One region of the Arthrobacter sp. NicSoilB11 genome, then DNA from elsewhere that is predicted to be linked to it. Evidence: riboswitches for the same ligand, from Rfam matches in the RefSeq annotation. Region 1 holds a riboswitch; the other holds the start of a gene.
The links. Region 1 has a riboswitch for thiamine pyrophosphate ahead of thiO (glycine oxidase ThiO). Riboswitches for the same ligand answer to the same signal wherever they lie in the genome.

Region 1 (4,637 bases):
GCGCGGCCTCAACGGTGTCCAGGGCCAGTCGTTCCATCCTGGACGCGAGCTGGTCCGATCCGGCCATGATGCCCGGCAGGAGCGGCAGGGCTTCCCGCGCCCAGTCCGGAACATCCCCGCCATTGCTGAGGGCCTCGCAGATCACCAGCACAAAGCGGTCCACCAGGCGGCGGAGCGGCGCGGTGGTGTGGGCATAGGCCGCGCCGATGGCAGACTGCACGCCGTCCTCGGGGACCGTTCCGTCAAAGGCGGTATAGGAGGCGCCCCGGAACAGCATGCCGGCGGAATGCATGATGGCCAGCTGGCGGGGATCGGTGGGATCCAGGGAACGCAGGTATTCGCCGTAGCTGACTTCACCGTCCCAGGGCCTGCCCAGCACCTCGGTCTGCAGCCGGAAATGCTTCAGCGACCGTTCGTCCGGGGCGGGCATGGTGCGCAGGATTCCCACCTTGCCCTCCAGCATGAGCTGCGCGGCGGCCATCCCGGTCATCAGGGAAATCTGCGCGTTCCAGTCCTCCACGGGAAGCTGCGGTACGGCAGCAATGCGGTAGCCGCCGTCGGGCAGCTGGACAATTTCCTGCTCGGGCATGTTGAGGCTGGCCCCGCCGCGTTCCCGCTCCAGGGCCACCCGCTTCAGGCCCACCTCGCGGAGGAGCCGCAGCACCGGCGAGGCCGTCCCGGCGTCGAGGTCTTCCTGCGCACCCTTGTAGCTGAGCTTGTCGCGGCTGCGGACCCGCGCCCGCCTGACGCCCACCGACACAACCGTTGCGTCGCCGTCGAGCGTGAAGTCCCATACGAAAGCCGAACAATCCTGGCCCGGCAGCAGGCTTCCTGCCCCCTCGCTGATCACTTCCGGGTGCAGCGGAATCCGGCCGTCCGGAGCGTAGAACGTCTGGCCGCGGCGCCGGGTCTCGGCGTCCAGGGGACCTCCCGGCGCAACAAACGCCGGCACATCGGCGATCGCGTACATTACCCGGTAGCCGTTCCCGTCCGGTTCGATGAACACCGCCTGGTCCAGGTCCGTGGAGGAGGCCGGATCGATGGTCACGAACTGGACGGCGGTCAGGTCGTAGGACGGAAGCTTCAGCGCTGCCACCGCGGCCCGGGCATCCGCCACTGCCTCAGCCGGGTACGGTCCCGGCAGTTCAAGTTCGGTGCGCAGCAGGCCCAACGCCTCTTCCAGAGCGTTCCTGTGGTCATGGACGTTTGGAGCCAGCCGATGATGTGACACAAAAGTCAGCGTAGCTCCAAGTCCGCCGATATGGCATCAGGCGGCGGCGGCGTCCAATGCGTCGAGGAGGGAGGCGGCAGCGGCGGCGGGATCGGAGGCCTCGGTGATGGCGCGCACCACCACGATCCTGCGCGCACCGGCTTCCGCCACCTGGTGGACGTTTCCGTGGTCAATGCCGCCAATGGCGAACCAGGGCACGGGGTCCGCCGCCTGCCGTGAGGCCTCGGCGGCATACTTCACCAGGTCAGTGCCCACGGCGGACCTGCCGGGTTTGGTGGGGGTTGCCCAGACCGGACCCACGCAGAAGTAGTCCAGCCCGGCTGGTCCGGCAGTTGCTGCCAGGGCGGCGTCCACCTGCCCGGTGGTGTGGCTGGAGAGCCCGATGGCGGCGTTGCCGTTGACCAGCGTGCGCGCCGCCGCCAGCGGCAGGTCCTTCTGGCCGATGTGGAACACCGGTGCCCCGGAGAGGACGGCGATGTCCGCACGGTCATTGACCGCCCACAGCTTTCCGTGCCGTACCGCGGATTCCTTCAGCACCGCCAGGAGGTCCAGTTCCTCGGCCGCCTCGATGGTCTTGTCGCGCAGCTGGATGATGTCCACGCCACCGGCGAACGCGGCGTCAACGAACTCCGCGAAGTCGCCGCGGTCCCGGCGCGCATCGGTGCAGAGGTACAGGCGGGCTGCCTTCAGGGCGTCGTTGTCCCGTGAATTGACGACTTCGGTGGCTGGAGCGTGGTGGCCGGCGGGAAAGGATGGGGTGGACACATTCATGCGTGCAAGCCTAGTTCCTCTAAACTGGGCTGGTACTGCGGGAGCCCGCGGCGGCTGTCACAAAGCGCCGGGCTGAGAGGGCGTCAGAGCCGACCGCTTGACCTGATCCGGTTAATGCCGGCGTAGGGAAGGAACCCACATGCGTACCCCCTTCACCCATCACCCCGGGTCCGCCCGCAGCTCCATTCCCTCCACCCTCCGGGCCGACGTTGCCGTCATCGGCGGGGGAGTGGTGGGGCACGGCATTGCCTGGGAGGCGCAGCGTTCCGGGCGCTCGGTGGTCCTCATTGATGACGCGCCCGGTACCGGCGCCAGCTGGGCGGCGGCCGGCATGCTGGCTCCCGTCAGCGAACTGCATTACCAGGAGGAAGAGCTCCTGGAACTGATGCTTGACGCATCATCGCGCTGGCCCGGGTTCGCCGCCGGGCTGGGCAGGGCAACGGGCGCGGATTCCGGATACCTGACGACGCCGACCCTCGCCGTGGGTGCCGACGCGGCCGACCGCCGGGCGCTGATGGACCTGCGCACAGTCCAGCAGGCCAACGGGCTGGCGGTGGAACCCCTGACCGTGCGGGAGGCCCGGAAGCGTGAGCCGCTGCTCAGCCCGGCCATTGCGTGCGCACTTGATACCCCGGCGGACCACCAGGTGGATCCCCGGCGCCTGGTGGCCGCCTTGCGGCTGGCCCTGGCCGGCGCGGCGCAGGAGCAGCCCCAGCTGGCGGTTGCCGGGGCAGTGGAAGGTTTTGCCGTGCCGGAGCGGGCAGCCGGGCTGCTGTGGGAGGGCGGAACGGTGTCCGGGGTCCGCCTGGCCGGCGGCGGCACGGTGCTGGCAACGGAGACCGTGGTGGCCAATGGCCTGCAGGCGGGGGCGCTTGACGGCCTGCCGGACGGCCTTGAGCTGCCGCTGCGGCCCGTGCACGGGGATATCCTGCGCCTTGCCGTTCCCCGCCACCTTCAGCCCTTGGTGACGTCAACGGTGCGCGGCCTGGTCCACGGCATCCCCGTGTACATCGTTCCCAGGCAGGACGGGACCGTGGTGATCGGAGCCACGCAGCGGGAGGATGCCCTCTCCGATGCCGTGAGTGCCGGCGGCGTCTACCAGCTGCTGCGGGATGCGCAGGCTCTGGTGCCCGCCGTCGCTGAACTCGAACTCCTGGAATGCACCGCCCGCGCCCGCCCCGGTACCCCTGACAACGCGCCGCTCCTGGGCCGGGTGCCGGCCGCTCCGGGCGCCGGGGGAGGACAGGCCGGGCACGTCCCCGGACTCATCATCGCCACCGGGTTCTTCCGGCACGGAGTCCTGCTCACTCCCGCCGCGGCGGCCATCTGCAGGGAACTGCTGGACGGCAGGGCCGATCCCCGCTGGGGTCCCTTCAGCCCGGACCGGTTTTCCAGGCCGGCAACGGCAGCAACAAGCCCCCACATCAAGGAGACTGCGTGAACATCACCCTTAACGGAAACCCGCACACGGTGGCCGACGGAGCTTCGATCACCACGCTGGTCAGCGAGGTCACCGGACGCCCGCTGGCGGACAACGGACAGGCGACCGACGGCGGGAAACTCGGCGTCGCCGTCGCGCACAATGCCCAGGTGGTGCCGCGCAGCCAATGGTTCGCCACCGCGCTCGCCGACGGCGACGACATCGAACTTGTTACAGCAGTACAGGGAGGCTGACGCCATGACCGAAACCAGCACCATCAACCCTGCAGGAAACGCCGGTGCCGGCGACGCCCTGGTGATCGACGGCGTCGCGCTGGGTTCCAGGCTCATCATGGGCACCGGGGGAGCGCCCAGCCTCGATGGCCTGGGCGCGGCGCTCCTTGCCTCCGGCACCGCACTGACCACCGTGGCCATGCGGCGCTACTCCACGGCTGAAACCGGCTCGCTGTTCCAGCTGCTGGTGGATCATGGAATCCGGGTCCTGCCCAATACGGCCGGCTGCTTCACGGCCAGGGACGCGGTCCTTACCGCGGAACTGGCCCGGGAGGCCCTGGAAACAGACTGGGTGAAACTGGAGGTCATCGCCGATGAACAAACCCTCCTGCCGGACGCCGTGGAACTGGTCGAGGCCACCGAGCAGCTGGTCAACCGCGGCTTCAAGGTCTTCGCCTACACCAACGACGATCCTGTGCTGGCCCTGCGGCTGGAGAACCTTGGAGCCACCGCCGTCATGCCGCTGGGTGCCCCGATCGGCACCGGCCTGGGGATCCTGAACCCGCACAACATTGAGCTCATCGTTTCCCGGGCCTCCGTGCCCGTGGTCCTGGATGCCGGCATCGGCACGGCATCCGACGCCTCCCTTGCCATGGAGCTGGGCTGCGACGCCGTGCTGCTGGCCACGGCCGTGACCCGCGCCCAGAACCCCACGCTCATGGGAGAAGCCTTCATGCACGCGGTGATCGCGGGCAGGATGGCCCGGGCGGCCGGGCGCATCCCGCGCCGGGAGCATGCCCTCGCCTCATCCGCCATGGAAGGCCGGGCCGAGTTCCTCTAGGCATCGGCCATTCACTTAAAGGGCTGTGGCCACCACCCGCCTGGGTGGTGGCCACAGCCATATGCCTGGGAGCCTGCCAGCGACGGCTCAGCGCCGCAGGATCGCAGTGAGCCGTTCCGCATCATGGCGCGCCCGCGTACG
Region 2 (4,637 bases), 1.1 Mb from region 1:
CAGGAAGGACGCCAGCTCGGCCCATGTGTTGGCGTCCTGCCCGAACGTGGGTTCATCCAGGACCAGGACCTGCGGGCTGGCGGCAAGGACGGTGGCCACGGACAGCCGCCGCTTCTCGCCACCGGAGAGCGTGTAGGGGTTGGCGTCCACCAGCGCGGTGAGCCGCAGCCGCTCCAGCAGTTCGTCCACCCGATCCCCGCCGTGGCCCAGGTGCCGGGGGCCGAACAGCAGTTCGTCAAGCACCCTGCCGGTCACGAACTGGTGCTCCGGCTCCTGGAACACCGTCCCCACTCGGGAAATCAGCTGATCCGCCTTCCACCGGTACGGGTCAATGCCGGCACCGCGGCTCAGGTCCATGGTGGCGGAGACCTTTCCGGACACCGGTTCCAGCAGCCCTGCCAGGGTCAGGGCGAAAGTGGACTTACCGGCGCCGTTGGGACCCGTCACGGCGAGCGCCTGCCCGGCGCGCACCTGCGCGGCCAGGCCTTCCTGGACCGGTGACGGCGGAATCTTCCTTAAGCCCTTGCGTCGGGGACGTTCGCGGGCGACTGCCAACTGTTCGGCTGCGAGCAGGAGGTTTCCCGTGCCGGGGGCCGGGACCACCGCCCGGGCACGGGTTGCCGGGACGTAGCCGGGGACCCACACACCGGCGGCGGCCAGCATGGCCCGCGCCTCCGTGAGCACCTGGTCCGGCGGCCCGTCCAGGAGTACGGCAGGATCCGCGGCGGAGCCCGGCTGCAGGACCACGATCCGGTCCACCAGGTCCTTCCACACGGACACCCGGTGCTCCACCACCACCAGCGTGGCCCCGGTCTTGTCCAGGCACCGCGCCACGGCATCGCGGACCTCCAACACGCCGTCCGGGTCCAGGTTGGCGGTTGGCTCATCCAGGAGGATCAGGCCCGGGCGCATGGCCAGGATGCCGGCCAGCGCCAGGCGCTGCTTTTGCCCGCCGGACAGGGCCGACGTCGGGTGGTCCAGCGGCAGGTGGGACAGTCCGACGTCGGCAAGCGCCTCGTGCACGCGCGCCCAGATTGCTTCCCGTGGGACGGCAAGGTTTTCGGCACCGAAGGCGACGTCGTCCCCCACCCGCGACAGGACCACCTGCGTCTCGGGGTCCTGCTGCATAAGTCCGGCGCGCCCGCGCTGGGCGCGGGGCACGGCGCCGTCAACCAGCAGCGAACCCGACTCGTCGGCGTCCCCCGCCTCGCCGCCGTCGTCGTTGATGTCCCCCAGCACCCCTGCGAGCGCGTGCAGGAGCGTGGACTTCCCGGCGCCCGAGGGGCCGAGCAGGAGCACCCGCTCCCCCGGGCTGATGTCCAGGTCAAGCGCATGGACGGCAGGCTTGGCCCTGCCGGCGTGCCGCCATCCCCAGCCCCGGGCTGTGACGGCGGCAGGGCGGACGGTGCCGCCGTCACGCTGGGCTGGTGCCATCAGGAGAAGACAGGCTCCGTGGCGGCCTTGCGCGAAGCGAAGGAGCTCAGCACGCCGGTACGCGCCAGGCCGCGGGTGGCCAGCCAGGACAGGGCGCCGGCGAGAATGGCGCCGGAGAGGGTGGTCAGCACGATGTACGCCAGCTTGTCCGCACCGGAGTAGGCGATGTTCCAGCCCCACGGTGCGAATGAGTCATTCAGTCCGCAGAAGAATCCAGCCGCGGCGCCTGCCAGCAGGGAGACGGGCAGGTTGAACTTGCGGTAGACGAAGATGGCGAAGATGATTTCCGCGCCGAGGCCCTGGATGAAGCCGGAGAAGAGGACCGAGGCACCGTACTGGGAACCCATGAGGAGTTCCCCGGTGGCGGCCACGGTTTCACAGAACAGGGCGGCCCCGGGCTTGCGGATGATCAGCATTCCCAGCACGCCGGGAATCATCCAGCCGCCCGCCAGCAGCCCGGTCAGGGGCGGGTAGGCGGCATTCATGGGGGCAGAAAGCGCGGCTGCTCCCTGGTCCCACGCCCAGAAAATGACGCCGCCCGCGATGGCCACCAGCGCGGCGACCACGATGTCCACGACGCGCCAGGACTTACTGGTGGTCTTCTTGATTGCTGCAGTACTCATGTGATCCTCCTGGGAAACAGGAGGGGAAAGTGGACCCGGCTGACGGCTGTTGCCGTGCAGCCGCGGCACTTTGAGAACTCGACTCCCTTGCGCCGGTACTAACCGGATCAGGTTCGAGGGTCTGCGGCTGTCCGCACTCTCAGCGCCCACCTGCGGTGCCCGGCTTGTGCCAGGATGTCCGACGGCGGCGCTCCCCTGTCGTTATTAGTGGTGCTTTTGGATGGGTAAGGCTTTTTGAACTGCCCTTCCGGGCGTGGTCAAGTTTACACCTGGCGGGGGTAGATTGAGGGCCATGAGCGCCATTCCACCGGATGTGACCGGATTCGATCCTGATTCCGCCGACGCCCAGCTGGAGGGGTCACTGGAAGCGTCGATCGCCCGCATCGAGGCGGAGGTCCGGGAGCTCCAGTTCCCCGGCTTTTCGCTGGATGACGCGTTGAACCTGGGCCTGCTCCTGGTGGAGCTGGGCAAGGAGCGGTCCCTTCCCATCGCCATCGACATCACCAAGGGCGAGCAGGTCCTGTTCCACGTCGCGCTCCCGGGCGCCACGCCGGACAACGGGCACTGGATCCGCGCCAAGCAGCGCACTGCCGCCCGGTACGAGGTGCCGTCACTTTTGGTGGGGCTTCGCGGCCGGCTGGGCGGCGGCCGGATCGAGGACAACGCCTGGTTCGACCAATCCCGGTATGCAGCCCATGGCGGCGCCTTTCCGATCTACGTCACCGGCGTGGGCGCCGTGGCCACGCTGACCGTCTCCGGGTTGCCGCAGCTGCAGGACCATGACCTGGTGGTTGAGGCGCTGCGCGACATCCTGGGGTCGTCGCTGCGGGATTAGGCGCCGGTTGACCTGCCGCCAACAGGAAGCCTGCTTAGCTTTTATTAGTAATCATGCTTACTATATTGGTTCCCGGGTTTCGAGGAGGACAGGGCATGGGAGTCACCATGGGCGGTCCCGCGTTCGTTCCCGTCACCAGCGCGGCAGACCAAGGAGCACCATGAGAATCCCGGAATCCAGAGGCCCCCTCAGCAACGCCCTGTTCGCACTCCTTGCGCAGGCTCCGGCCGAAGCCGGGACGGGGCTGGACGGGCTGTACCACCTCGCGGCACGGCAGGTGGCCGGCACTAGTGACATCATCGGCGACGAGGACATCCAGCTGGCCCTCTTCTGCCTCTACGAGCTCCACTATTCCGGCCTGGCCGGCGTCTCCGACGACTGGGAGTGGGAGCCGGCGTTAATCCGGGTCCGGCAGCTGGTCGAGGCACCGTTTGAGGCAGCCCTCCGTACCGCCGCGCACCAGGCCGCCGCAGACTTCGAACTGCCTGCCGGTGCCCTGACCAGCGACCAGGTAGCCGACGTCCTGTTCGGCCTCGCAGCCACGGACACCGGGCCCAGCGTCTCCCGCTACGTCGCCAGGAAGGCGGGCCTGGACCAGCTCCGGGAGTTCCTGATCCACAAGTCGATGTACCAGCTGAAGGAAGCCGACCCGCATACATGGGCCATTCCGCGGCTCAGCGGACGGCCCAAGGCGGCCCTGGTGGAAATCCAGGCGGATGAATACGGCGGCGGCCGCCCCGAGCGCATGCACAGCGCGCTGTTCGCCCGGACCATGCGCGGTTTGGGCCTCGACGTCAGCTACGGCGCGTACGTGGATGCCGTCCCCGCCGTCTCCCTCGCGTCCGTCAACCTCATGTCGCTGTGCGGCCTGAACCGGCGGCTCCGGGGTGCCATCACCGGCCACCTGGCGATCTACGAGATGACCTCCTCCCAGCCCAACCGGTTCTACGGCAACGGATTCCGCCGGCACGGTTTCGGCGCGGACGTCACCCACTACTTCGATGAGCATGTGGAGGCCGACGCCGTCCACGAGCAGATCGCAGGCCGGGACCTCGCCGGCGGCCTCGTCGAAGCCGAACCGGAACTCCTCGCGGACGTCCTGTTTGGGGCCACTGCCGCCATGGCCCTCGACGGCCGGCTGTCCGCCCATCTGATGTCCTCATGGGAAGCCGGGGCATCATCGCTGCGGGCGGCCGTACCGGCGGCAGCATGACTACGACGAAAGCGGTGCAGGCATGAAACCCGGACAGCATGGAACAGGATCGGACATGGACCACGAATCCGCCGCGGGCTCCATCGTGGTCTGCCCGGACGGGCCCCTGATCGTCAGGGGTGATTTCGAGATCGTCACCCCATCCGGGGACGCGGTGCCCCGCGACCGCAGGACCGTTGCGTTGTGCCGCTGCGGCGCCTCGGCCATCAAGCCCTACTGCGACGGCACGCACAAGATGATCAAGTTCCGCACCGAGCCGCCCGCGAAGTAGTCCAACAAGCCATTTAGTCCAACAACCTGCCTGCAGCACGCCACGGCCTTGCCCGGACCGGCACGGGCGTACGGCTAGGCTGGAGGCAGTCCGTTTTCCGCCCGCAAGGAGTAATAGGAATGAACCTTTTCATCAAGCTGCTCGGAACCGGGGTGAGCCTCGGCGCAGGCCTGGCCGGCACCAAGCTGGTCAACACCATCTGGGAGAAGACCACCGGGCAGAAAGCCCCCACCGGCAAGAACGAGGATGTCCCCACCAGCC

Region 2: linked by a shared signal. The riboswitch ahead of LDO14_RS18950 (ECF transporter S component) and the one ahead of thiO (glycine oxidase ThiO) in region 1 are both predicted to bind thiamine pyrophosphate.

Annotation. Positions count from the first base shown of each region.
Region 1 is NZ_AP024657.1:2,930,714-2,935,350, reverse strand. Features, by position in the region: gene LDO14_RS13585 (RNB domain-containing ribonuclease) at 1-1,231, opposite strand, end outside; gene thiE (thiamine phosphate synthase) at 1,268-2,002, opposite strand; TPP riboswitch at 2,030-2,149, shown strand; gene thiO (glycine oxidase ThiO) at 2,142-3,443, shown strand; gene thiS (sulfur carrier protein ThiS) at 3,440-3,676, shown strand; gene LDO14_RS13565 (thiazole synthase) at 3,681-4,496, shown strand; gene LDO14_RS13560 (hypothetical protein) at 4,584-4,637, opposite strand, start outside.
Region 2 is NZ_AP024657.1:4,061,352-4,065,988, forward strand. Features, by position in the region: gene LDO14_RS18945 (ATP-binding cassette domain-containing protein) at 1-1,434, opposite strand, end outside; gene LDO14_RS18950 (ECF transporter S component) at 1,434-2,057, opposite strand; TPP riboswitch at 2,124-2,264, opposite strand; gene LDO14_RS18955 (heme-degrading domain-containing protein) at 2,350-2,892, shown strand; gene LDO14_RS18960 (iron-containing redox enzyme family protein) at 3,053-4,105, shown strand; gene LDO14_RS18965 (CDGSH iron-sulfur domain-containing protein) at 4,161-4,376, shown strand; gene LDO14_RS18970 (DUF4235 domain-containing protein) at 4,496-4,637, shown strand, end outside.